DNA from 2 places in the Streptomyces sp. KL2 genome. Region 2 is predicted to be linked to the other one. Evidence: riboswitches for the same ligand, from Rfam matches in the RefSeq annotation. Region 2 holds a riboswitch; the other holds the start of a gene.
What was found. Region 2 has a riboswitch for glycine ahead of gcvP (aminomethyl-transferring glycine dehydrogenase). Riboswitches for the same ligand answer to the same signal wherever they lie in the genome.
Positions count from the first base shown of each region.

Region 1: it holds a riboswitch for glycine, as region 2 does, so the genes downstream of both, gcvT (glycine cleavage system aminomethyltransferase GcvT) here and gcvP (aminomethyl-transferring glycine dehydrogenase) in region 2, are expected to answer to the same signal.

Region 1 covers NZ_CP127170.1:1,684,254-1,689,613, reverse strand. The annotation lists gene glyA (serine hydroxymethyltransferase) at 1-802, opposite strand, end outside; gene gcvH (glycine cleavage system protein GcvH) at 877-1,254, opposite strand; gene gcvT (glycine cleavage system aminomethyltransferase GcvT) at 1,362-2,489, opposite strand; glycine riboswitch at 2,664-2,773, opposite strand; gene QPK52_RS07510 (AAA family ATPase) at 2,998-3,717, shown strand; gene QPK52_RS07505 (enhanced serine sensitivity protein SseB) at 3,797-4,576, shown strand; gene QPK52_RS07500 (enhanced serine sensitivity protein SseB C-terminal domain-containing protein) at 4,767-5,360, shown strand, end outside.
Region 2 covers NZ_CP127170.1:406,122-411,481, forward strand. The annotation lists gene gcvP (aminomethyl-transferring glycine dehydrogenase) at 1-2,643, opposite strand, end outside; glycine riboswitch at 2,827-2,924, opposite strand; gene QPK52_RS01925 (PRC-barrel domain-containing protein) at 3,084-3,461, shown strand; gene QPK52_RS01930 (DNA polymerase IV) at 3,377-4,822, opposite strand; gene QPK52_RS01935 (MerR family transcriptional regulator) at 4,914-5,360, opposite strand, start outside.

The DNA of each region.
Region 1 (5,360 bases), 1.3 Mb from region 2:
CGATGACGTGCTCCAGCGGGCCGCCCTGCTGGCCGGGGAAGACCGCCGAGTTGATCTTCTTGGCGTGCTCCTGCTTCGACAGGATCACCCCGCCGCGCGGGCCGCCGAGGGTCTTGTGGGTCGTGGTGGTGACCACGTCCGCGTACGGCACCGGGTTGGGGTGGAGCCCTGCGGCCACCAGGCCGGCGAAGTGCGCCATGTCCACCATCAGCAGCGCGCCCACCTCGTCGGCGATGCGGCGGAAGGCGGCGAAGTCGAGCTGCCTCGGGTACGCCGACCAGCCGGCGATGATCAGCTTCGGGCGGCGCTCCTTCGCCAGCCGCTCGACCTCCTCCATGTCGACCAGGCCGGTGGCGGCGTCGACGTGGTAGGCGACCACGTCGTACAGCTTGCCGGAGAAGTTGATCTTCATGCCGTGGGTCAGGTGGCCGCCGTGCGCCAGGTCCAGGCCCAGGATGGTGTCGCCCGGCTGCAGCAGGGCGAACATCGCCGCGGCGTTGGCCGAGGCGCCCGAGTGCGGCTGGACGTTGGCGGCCTCGGCGCCGAAGAGGGCCTTCACCCGCTCGCGGGCGATGTCCTCGATCACGTCGACGTGCTCGCAGCCGCCGTAGTAGCGGCGGCCGGGGTAGCCCTCGGCGTACTTGTTGGTGAGGACCGAGCCCTGGGCCTGGAGCGCGGCGACCGGGGCGAAGTTCTCCGAGGCGATCATCTCCAGGGTGGTCTGCTGGCGGCGCAGCTCGGCGTCGACGGCTGCGGCGACGTCGGGATCGACCTCGTGCAGGGAACTGTTCAGAAGCGACATCCGGGTCTTTCCGATCGTGGTGGGCTGGCGGCGGACGGCGGGTCCGGGCGCGGAGCAGGCGGGCGGGCCGCCGCTCACTGGCCGGTGAAGGCGGCGTACTCGTCGGCGGACAGCAGGTCCCCCGGCTCGTCCGCCACCCGGACCTTGAACAGCCAACCGCCCTCGTAGGGGGCGGAGTTCACCAGCGCCGGGTCGTCCACCACGTCCTGGTTGACCTCGGTGACCTCACCGGTGACCGGCGCGTACAGGTCGCTGACCGACTTGGTCGACTCCAGCTCGCCGCAGGGTTCGCCCGCGGTCACCGTGTCGCCGACCTCCGGGAGCTGCACGAAGACGACGTCGCCGAGCGCGTTCGCCGCGTGCTCGGTGATGCCGATCGTCGAGACGCCGTCCTCGGCGGCCGACAGCCACTCGTGCTCCTTGCTGTAGCGCAGCTGCTGGGGGTTGCTCATGGCGTGATTCTCCTGATCAGGGGTGCGGTGTGAGAAACGGGTCTTGCCAGGTGGGACGGTGTCCCGGGCGGGTGGTGCGGCCGGTGGTGCGGGGGCGGCCGGGGCCGTCAGCGTTCGCGCCGGTAGAACGGCAGCGCGACGACCTCGTAGGGCTCATGCGTACCGCGGATGTCCACCGCCACACCCTCGGTGCCCGGGGCGGCGTGGGCGGCGTCCACGTACGCCATGGCGATCGGCCTGCCCAGCGTGGGGGAGGGGGCCCCGGAGGTGACCTCGCCGATCACCGAGCCGTCCGCGCCGACCACCGCGTACCCCGCGCGCGGCACCCGGCGGCCGGCGGCGACCAGGCCGACCAGCTTGCGCGGCGGGTTCTCGGCGACCCGCCCGGCGGCGGCCTCCAGGGCGGTACGGCCGGTGAAGTCGCCCGGCTTGTCGAACTTCACCACGCGGCCGAGTCCGGCGTCGAAGGGGGTGGTGGAGCGGGTCAGCTCGTGCCCGTACAGCGGCATGCCCGCCTCCAGCCGCAGCGTGTCGCGGCAGGACAGCCCGCACGGCACCAGGCCCGCGTCCGCGCCGGCCTCGGTCAGCGCCCGCCACAGCGCCTCGGCGTCGCCCGGGGCGACGAACAGCTCGAAGCCGTCCTCGCCGGTGTAGCCGGTGCGGGCGATCAGCGCCTCCACGCCCGCCACCGTGCCGGGCAGCCCGGCGTAGTACTTCAGGCCGTCGAGGTCGGCGTCGGTGAGCTCGGCCAGGACGGCGGGCGCCTGGGGTCCCTGGACGGCCAGGAGGGCGTAGGCGTCGCGGTCGTCGCGCACGGCGGCGCCCGTGAGACCGGAGCCGTCGAGCCGCTCGGCGAGGGCGTCCAGCACCACCTGGGCGTTGGAGGCGTTGGCGACGACCAGGTACTCCTCCTCGCCCAGCCGGTAGACGATCAGGTCGTCGAGGATGCCGCCGGACTCGTCGCAGATCATGGTGTAGCGCGCCCGGCCCACGGGGACGGCGGACAGATGGCCGACCAGGGCGCGGTCCAGCAGCTCGCCGGCCTGCGGGCCGGTGACGGTGATCTCGCCCATGTGGCTCAGGTCGAACAGGCCGGCGCGGGTGCGCACGGCGTTGTGCTCGTCGCGCTCGCTGCCGTAGCGCAGCGGCATCTCCCAGCCCGCGAAGTCCGTCATGGTCGCGCCCAGGGCGCGGTGCACGGCGTCGAGGGCGGTGCGGCGGGGGGAATCACTCATGGTCGGCAAGCTCCCAGGCGAGGTGGCGATGTCGTACGAGGACGGCGGGAAGGACACGCCCTCCCCATCTGTCATCGGAACCTGAGAGGTTCGCCGCGAGTCCGCACGGGCGGGCCACGGCTTGCACCTTGGGTGGGACGGCTCCGCTCGGGGCCGCCCGCTTTTCAGATCTGCCTCGTCCACACGGTATCGGGGCCTGAGAGATTCAAGGGAGGACTTGCTCCTTCGGCGCCCCGGAAACCGTCGTGACCTGCGTTTTCCGGGAACTCTCCCGTGCGGACTCGATCGGCCGGTATGCAGTTGACACGCTCATCATCGCACGCCCGGCGCACACCGCCCCCGGGCGGGCGCGAAGCCGCGCCGCCACGTCCCGGACGAGAGGGGTGACGAGACGGGTACGGCGCCGTGACACACCTGGTGAGCGGCCACCTTGTCCGCCGTCATCCTTCTTGACACGCTCTGGGTGACGCCGCGAGCGCGTGGCGCGAAAGCGGGGAGGACGTATCCGGTGAGCAGCCTGGAGAGTGCTTGTACGGCACAGGGCGGGGCGCCGCCCCGGCGCAGGCCCGCGAAGGCGCCGGGAAAGGCGGTGCCGGGGAGGGCGGTGCCGGGGAAGGCGGCGGGCAAGGCGGTGCCCGCGGCGGCGGGCAGAGCGGACGGCCGCGATCTGCGCGGCACCGCGGCGGTCCGGGTCCTGCGCTTCCCCGCGGGCGACCGCGTGGTCGTCTCCGGGCTGCCGGGCAGCGGCAAGTCCACCCTGATCCGCCGCGTGGTCGCCGAGGACGACGCGGTCGTGCGGATCGACTCCCAGGACATGAGGGAGCGCTGGGAGCGGCGGATGCCCGCCCGGCTGCCGTACGCCGTCTACCGCCCCCTGGTGAGGGTCGCGCACTACCTCGCGCTGCGGCGGGCCCTGGCCTCGGGGGCCGGTGTGGTGGTGCACGACTGCGGCGCCCAGGGCTGGGTGCGCCGCTGGCTGGCCCTGGACGCGCGGCGGCGCGGGCGGGCCGTGCACCTGGTGCTGCTGGACGTACCGCCCCAGGTGGCGCTGGCCGGGCAGGCGGAGCGGGGGCGCGGGGTGTCGGCGTACGCCTTCGCCCGGCACCGGCGTGCGGTGCGCCGCCTGGTGGCGGACGCGGAGGCCGGGCGGCTGCCCCCGGGCTGCGTCGCCTCGGTACTGCTGGACCGGACGGCCGCGGGGGCGCTGCGCGGGGTGGTGTTCGACTGACGCCCGCCGTCCGCGCCCCCGTGGAGGCGGGCGCGGACGGCGGACGGACGCACCCGCCCGGTGCCGATAGGGTTTTCCCATGACCATCCCGCAGCAGTACGGACCGGGGCACGGCGGCGGCTGGCCCGGCAACGAGCTGGAGGAGACCCTCGCCGCCTCCCTCGGCGCCCCCGGAGCGGGCGCCCGGCTGCTGGAGGTGCTCGGGCGCAGCAGTCTGTGGGTGCCGCTGCCCGAGGGCGGCGGGCCGGCGAGCCCCAATCTGGACCTGCCCACGATCCAGCTCGACGGAGCGCCCTACGTCCCCGTCTTCAGCTCCGAGCAGCAGTTCCTGCAGTGCGTCGGCTCGCACCTGTCCTTCGCCGTCGCGCCCGCACGGGAGTTCGCCCGCGGCCTGCCGCCGCAGGTGGGGATCGCGGTCAACCCCGAGGGCACCGTCGGCGTCCCCCTGCCCCCGGCCGCCGTGGCCGAACTGTGCCGGGAGGGCGGGGCCGAGGGGATCCCGGGGGTGGCGAGCGGCGCCCGGGTCCGGCTCTTCGAGCCCGACTGGCAGGAGGAGCCGGTGGACTTCCTGGCCGCCGCGGCCGGGGAGTTCGCGGTGCTGCCGCAGGTCCGCACCGCGCGCCGCGGCCTGGCCAGCGTCGAGGGCGACCCGCCCGCGCTGTTCGTCGGAGTGGAGCTGGACCTGCTGGACCCGCAGGCCCGTGCGGCGGCGCACGACGCGCTCGGCCGCGCGCTGGGCCGGGAGCCGGTGCGCTGGCCGGTGCAGATGGTGCTGCTGGACGCGGCCCAGGACCCGGTCGTGGACTGGATGCGCCAGTGCGTGCGGCCCTTCTACAACCGCCAGGACCAGCCGTACTGACACCCGGGCCGGACGGTGTCCCGGGCGGCTGCGCCCGGGGAGCCGGTCCGGTCGCACTCCGGGCGTCCGTGTCCGGAGACGGTCGAGTGGTCCGGGCACTGTCGGGTGCGGACCGTAAGCTGGTTGGATGTCGGGGCGGGACGCGCGCGCGGCCCGGTGAGCGAGGACGACGCGAGAAGGGGCGGCCCACGTGAGCGCGGGTGGAAGCGTTGAGCAGCTGCTGCGGCAGGTGGCGCCCGGGCGGTACGACACCTATGAATCGCTGCTGCACGCCCTCGCCTCCGGCCGGGTGTGGATGCTGCTCTGGCACGGCCGGGCCGGATCCCCCGACGCCCAGTACGGGAACATGGAGGTCGCCGGGCACGGCTACGCGCCCTGTGTGACCTCCGAGCAGGAGCTGGCCGCCTCCGGCTGGACCAGGGAGCACGAGGTGGTCGGCGGACGCGAGATCGCCGCCGCCCTCTTCCCCGACCGCTGGGGGCTGTGGCTCAACCCGCACGCGCCCGGCGGCGGCGTCGGCGTCCCCTGGCTGGACCTGCGCCGGATCGCGGGCGGGCTGGAGAGGCTGCCGGCCGGACCGCTGCGCATCGGTGAACCGACCGTGGACGTACCGCACTTCTACGCCCAACTGGTGCACAACGCCCACCGCACGCCCGCCGTGCGCACCCTGCGCCGGGCCTGGGTGCAGCCCGCCCTGGGCGCGCCGCAGCTGGTGATCGGGCTCGACCTGTACGACTCCGCGCCGCAGGCGGTGGAGTCGGTGCGGTCGATGATGCAGCAGTCG
Region 2 (5,360 bases):
GTCGCAGAAGCGGTCCAGCTCCGCCAGGTCCTCGCTCTCGGTGGGCTCGATCATCAGCGTCCCCGCCACGGGGAAGGACATCGTCGGGGCGTGGAAGCCGTAGTCGATCAGCCGCTTGGCCACGTCGTCGATGCTGACGCCGGTGGCCTTGGTCAGCGGGCGGACGTCGATGATGCACTCGTGGGCCACCAGACCGCCCGGGCCGGTGTAGAGCACCGGGTAGTGCGGCTCCAGCCGCTTGGCGACGTAGTTGGCGCCGAGCACGGCCACCTGGGTGGCGCGGCGCAGCCCCTCGGCGCCCATCAGCCGCACATACGCCCATGAGATCGGCAGGATGCCCGCCGAGCCCCAGGGCGCCGCCGAGATCGGCCCCACACCCGTCTCGGGGCCGGCGGCGGGCTGGAGCGGGTGGTTGGGCAGGTACGGCGCGAGGTGGGAGCGGACGGCCACCGGTCCGACGCCCGGGCCGCCGCCGCCGTGCGGGATGCAGAAGGTCTTGTGCAGGTTCAGGTGGGAGACGTCCGCGCCGAACTTCCCCGGCTTGGCCAGGCCCACCAGCGCGTTGAGGTTGGCCCCGTCCACGTAGACCTGGCCGCCGGCCTCGTGCACGGCCGCGCAGATGTCGGTGATGTGCTCCTCGAACACACCGTGGGTGGAGGGGTAGGTGACCATCAGCACCGCCAGCTCCTCGCGGTGCTCGTCGATCTTGGCCCGCAGGTCCTCGACGTCCACGTCGCCGTTCTCGCCGGTCCTGACGACGACGACCCTCATCCCGGCCATCACGGCGCTCGCGGCGTTGGTGCCGTGCGCGGAGGACGGGATCAGGCAGACGGTACGGCCGGCCTCTCCGTTCGCCCGGTGGTACGCCCGTACCGCCAGCAGGCCCGCCAGCTCGCCCTGGGAGCCGGCGTTGGGCTGGATGGAGACCTTGTCGTAGCCGGTGATCTCGGCCAGCCGCTCCTCCAGCTCGCGGATCAGCGTCAGATAGCCCTCGGCCTGCTCGGCGGGCGCGAAGGGGTGCAGTGCGCCGAACTCCGGCCAGGTGACCGGTTCCATCTCGGTGGTGGCGTTGAGCTTCATGGTGCACGAGCCCAGCGGGATCATGCCGCGGTCCAGCGCGTAGTCCCGGTCGGCCAGGCGGCGCAGGTAGCGCAGCATCGACGTCTCGGAGCGGTGCCGGTGGAAGACCGGGTGGGTCAGGTACTCGTCGGTGCGCAGCAGGGAGGCGGGCAGCACCTCTCCGGCGGCCTCGTCCAGCGCCTCGGCGTCCCCGGCCCCGGACTCCACCCCGAAGGCGCCCCACACGGCGGCGAGCTGCGCGCGCCCGGTGGTCTCGTCGCAGGCGATGCCGACGTGGTCGGCGTCGGTCAGGCGCAGGTTGACCCCGGCCTCGCGGGCGGCGGCGACGACCTCGGCGGCCCGGCCGGGCACCCGTGCGGTGACGGTGTCGAAGAACGTGTCGTGGACTACCTCGACCCCGCCCTCGCGCAGCCCCTGGGCGAGGGCGGCGGCGTAGCGGTGGGTGCGGCGGGCGATGGCGGCCAGCCCGTCGGGGCCGTGGTAGACGGCGTACATCCCCGCCATCACGGCGAGCAGCACCTGGGCGGTGCAGATGTTGCTGGTGGCCTTCTCCCGGCGGATGTGCTGCTCCCGGGTCTGCAGGGCCAGGCGGTAGGCCCTGGCGCCGTCGGCGTCCACCGAGACACCCACCAGGCGGCCGGGCAGGCTGCGCGCGAACTTCTCCCGCACCGCCATGAACCCGGCGTGCGGTCCGCCGAAGCCCATCGGCACGCCGAAGCGCTGGCTGGACCCCACCGCGATGTCGGCGCCCAGCTCGCCGGGGGAGGTCAGCAGGGTGAGGGCGAGCAGATCGGCGGCGACGGTGACGACCGCGCCCAGCCCGTGCGCCTCCTCGATCACGCCGCGCAGGTCGCGCACGGCACCGGAGGCGCCCGGGTACTGCAGCAGCACGCCGAAGACACCGCGTTCGGCGGCCTCGGCGGGGATGCCGCCGGACAGGTCGGCTACGACGACCTCCACCCCGGTGGGCTCGGCGCGGGTCTCGATCACGGCGATGGTCTGCGGCAGGCAGTCGGCGTCGACCAGGAAGACGCCCTGCTTGACCTTGCCGACACGCCGGGACAGCGCCATGGCCTCGGCCGCCGCGGTGCCCTCGTCCAGCAGCGAGGCGCCGGAGGTGGGCAGCCCGGTCAGGTCCGCGACCACGGTCTGGAAGTTCAGCAGCGCCTCCAGGCGCCCCTGCGAGATCTCCGGCTGGTACGGGGTGTAGGCCGTGTACCAGGCGGGGTTCTCCATGACGTTGCGCAGGATGACCGGCGGAGTGAAGGTGCCGTGGTAACCCAGGCCGATCATGGAGTGCAGCACCTGGTTGCGCCCGGCCAGGGAGCGCAGCTCGGCCAGGACCTCCGCCTCGCTGCGGGCGGCGGGCAGGTCCAGCGCCTCGGTGCTCTTGATCACCTCGGGTACGGCGGCGGCGGCCAGCTCGTCCAGCGATCCGTAGCCGACCTGCGCGAGCATCTTGGCCTGCTCACCGGCGTCGGGGCCGATGTGCCGCTCCTCGAAGGGAGTGCCCCGCTCCAGCTCCGCGAGGGAGGTGGCGGGAGGAGTGCGGTCTGCTGTCATCTGGAGGCCTCCTGGTCTGCGCGACCTGCGAGGGGCACCGTGGCGCGGGTGCCCGGACGGCCTCCCCCTCTGTCATCGCGACCTGAGAGCTTCACCGGCCCACGTCCGCGGCCCGGTTTTCACCGTCGGTGAGGAGGGGCTGCGGCGTCGTCCGTCGCGGCCCGCCCTGCTTTCCAGAGTGACCTCGCCCGCGCGGTACGTGAGCCTGAGAGATTCCGGGGAGGATTTGCTCCTTCGGCGCCTCCGGCACTGTCACCGGAGGACTCTCCCGCTCGGGGTCAACAGCCACTTCAGAGCCTACCAGCGCCCGGTGGCACCGGCCCGGCCGCGGCCCTCGCCGCCCTGCCCGAGTGGCCGACGCGCCGAATGTGCCGTTTCGTTGTTTGTGGCGACTGTTTGCGAGCAGGCGCCTCTTCGTGCGAGGAGTTGGAGGGACCGCCGTGCAGACCGACATCGACCCGCGGAATCTGATAGGCCTCAAGGCTTTCGACAGCGCCGGGCAGAAGATAGGGACCGTGGACGAGGTGTACCTCGACGACGCCACCGGCGTCCCCGAATGGGCGGCGGTGCGCACCGGGCTCTTCAGCCGCGACGCCTTCGTCCCGCTGGAGCCCAGCGAGGTGGTGGAGGGGACGCTGAAGGTGCCCTTCGAGCGCTCCCTGGTGAAGGAGGCGCCGGACTTCGGCGTGGGCCGCCACCTCTCCCCCGAGCAGGAACTGCAGCTCTACCGCCACTACGGGCTGGGCGTGCCCGGCGCCGGCGCGCCCGCCTCCGACGACGACATGACGTTCGGGCGGATCGCGGGCTCCGAGACCTGACCGTCCCACGGCGGGAGCGGCTCGGAGGGCTCCAGCCCCGGATCGTCGACCGCGAAGGTGCGCACCCGGCCCGGCGGCGATCCGGGCCGCTCGAACCGCACCGTGACCCGCCCCAGGCCGCTGCCCTGCACCCAGCCCGGCCCGTACCGCGCGTGCCGTACGTCCAGACCGGGCAGCCAGTGCCGTACCACCTCCGTTTCCCTCCCGGAGCCCGCTCCGCCCGCCACCGGGGGCGGAGCGGGCTCCGGAGGCCGGGCGCCGGGCAGCCCGGCCGCGCCGGTCTGGGCGAACAGATCCTCCTGGGTGAAGTCGGCCAGCCCGCTCACCCCGACCCCCAGCAACCGCACCCCGGCGGTGGTGTCCACGCCCTCGACGAGCCGGGCGGCGGCCTCCCTCACCACCGCGGGGTCGTCGGTCGGGCCGCGCAGCGTCTCGGAGCGGGTGAGCGTGGAGAAGTCGTAGCTGCGGACCTTGACCACCACCGTGCGCCCGGAGCGCCCCGCGGCCCGCAGCCGCGCGACGCAGCGGTCGGCCAGCCGCGCGACCTCCGCGTGGATCCGCGCGCGGTCGGTGAGATCGGTGTCGAAGGTGTCCTCGACCGAGACCGACTTGGCGTCGCGCTCGGCGACCACCGGCCGCTCGTCGATCCCCTGCGCCATCGCGTACAGCGCTCCGCCGTGCGCCCGGCCCAGCAGCCGCACCAGCTCCGCCTCCCCCGCCTCGGCGATCTCGCCGACGGTGGCTATCCCCGCCCTGCGCAGGGTCTGGGCGGTGGCGGGCCCGACGCCGGGCAGCGTGCGCACCGGCATCGGCGCCAGCAGCGCCCGCTCGCTGCCCGGCGGGATCACCACCAGCCCGTCGGGCTTGGCCTGCTCGGAGGCGATCTTGGCGAGCATCTTGGACCCGGCCAGTCCCACCGAACCGCTGAGCCCGGTGGCGGCGCGGATGTCCCGGCGCAGCCGTTCGCCGACGGCGCGGGCGGCGCCGGCCGACCACTGCCCCGCCCCTCCTCCCGCCCCGCCCGCCTGGAGGTCCACGAACGCCTCGTCCAGGCTGAGCGGCTCCACCAGCGGCGACAGCTCGCGCAGCAGCCCCATCACCACTTCGCTGACGCGGCGGTAGAGCCCGAAACGGGGGGTGAGATAGGCGGCGTTCGGACACAGGCGGCGGGCCTGGGCCATCGGCATCGCCGAGTGCACCCCGAAGACGCGGGCCTCGTAGGAGGCGGTGGCGACCACACCGCGCGGCCCGAGACCACCGACGATCACGGGCTTTCCGCGCAGACTGGGCTTGGCCGCCTGCTCCACGGCGGCGTAGAAGGCGTCCATGTCCAGGTGCAGGACCGTCGGTGTCCCTCTCACACCCGTGATGCTGCCCTACGCCACTGACAGGGGCGACCGCGGCGCCCGCCGGCTGCGCCGCGCCGGCGGTGGCCCGGCCACCGCGCCCGGGTCACCCCGCCCGGTTGCGGCGGCGCGCCAGCTCGTCGGCCGGATTCTCCCCGACGATCGTCTCCCCGGTGTCGACCCGCTCGGCGTGCAGCTGGGACAGGGCGGCCTCGACGTCCCGCCACACCACGCCGACCGCGATACCGAAGACCCCCTGGCCGCCCTGGAGGAGATCGACGACCTCGTCGGGCGAGGAGCACTCGTAGACCGTCGCGCCGTCGCTCATGAGCGTCATCCGCTCCAGGTCCTCGACCCCGCGCGAGCGCAGGTGCCTCACGGCGGCACGGATGTTCTGCAGTGACACCCCGGCGTCCAGGAGCCGTTTGACGATCTTCAGCACGACCACGTCGCGGAAGCTGTAGAGCCGCTGGGTGCCCGAGCCGTACGCCGGGCGGACGCTGGGCTCGACCAGACCGGTACGGGCCCAGTAGTCCAGTTGCCGGTAGGTGAT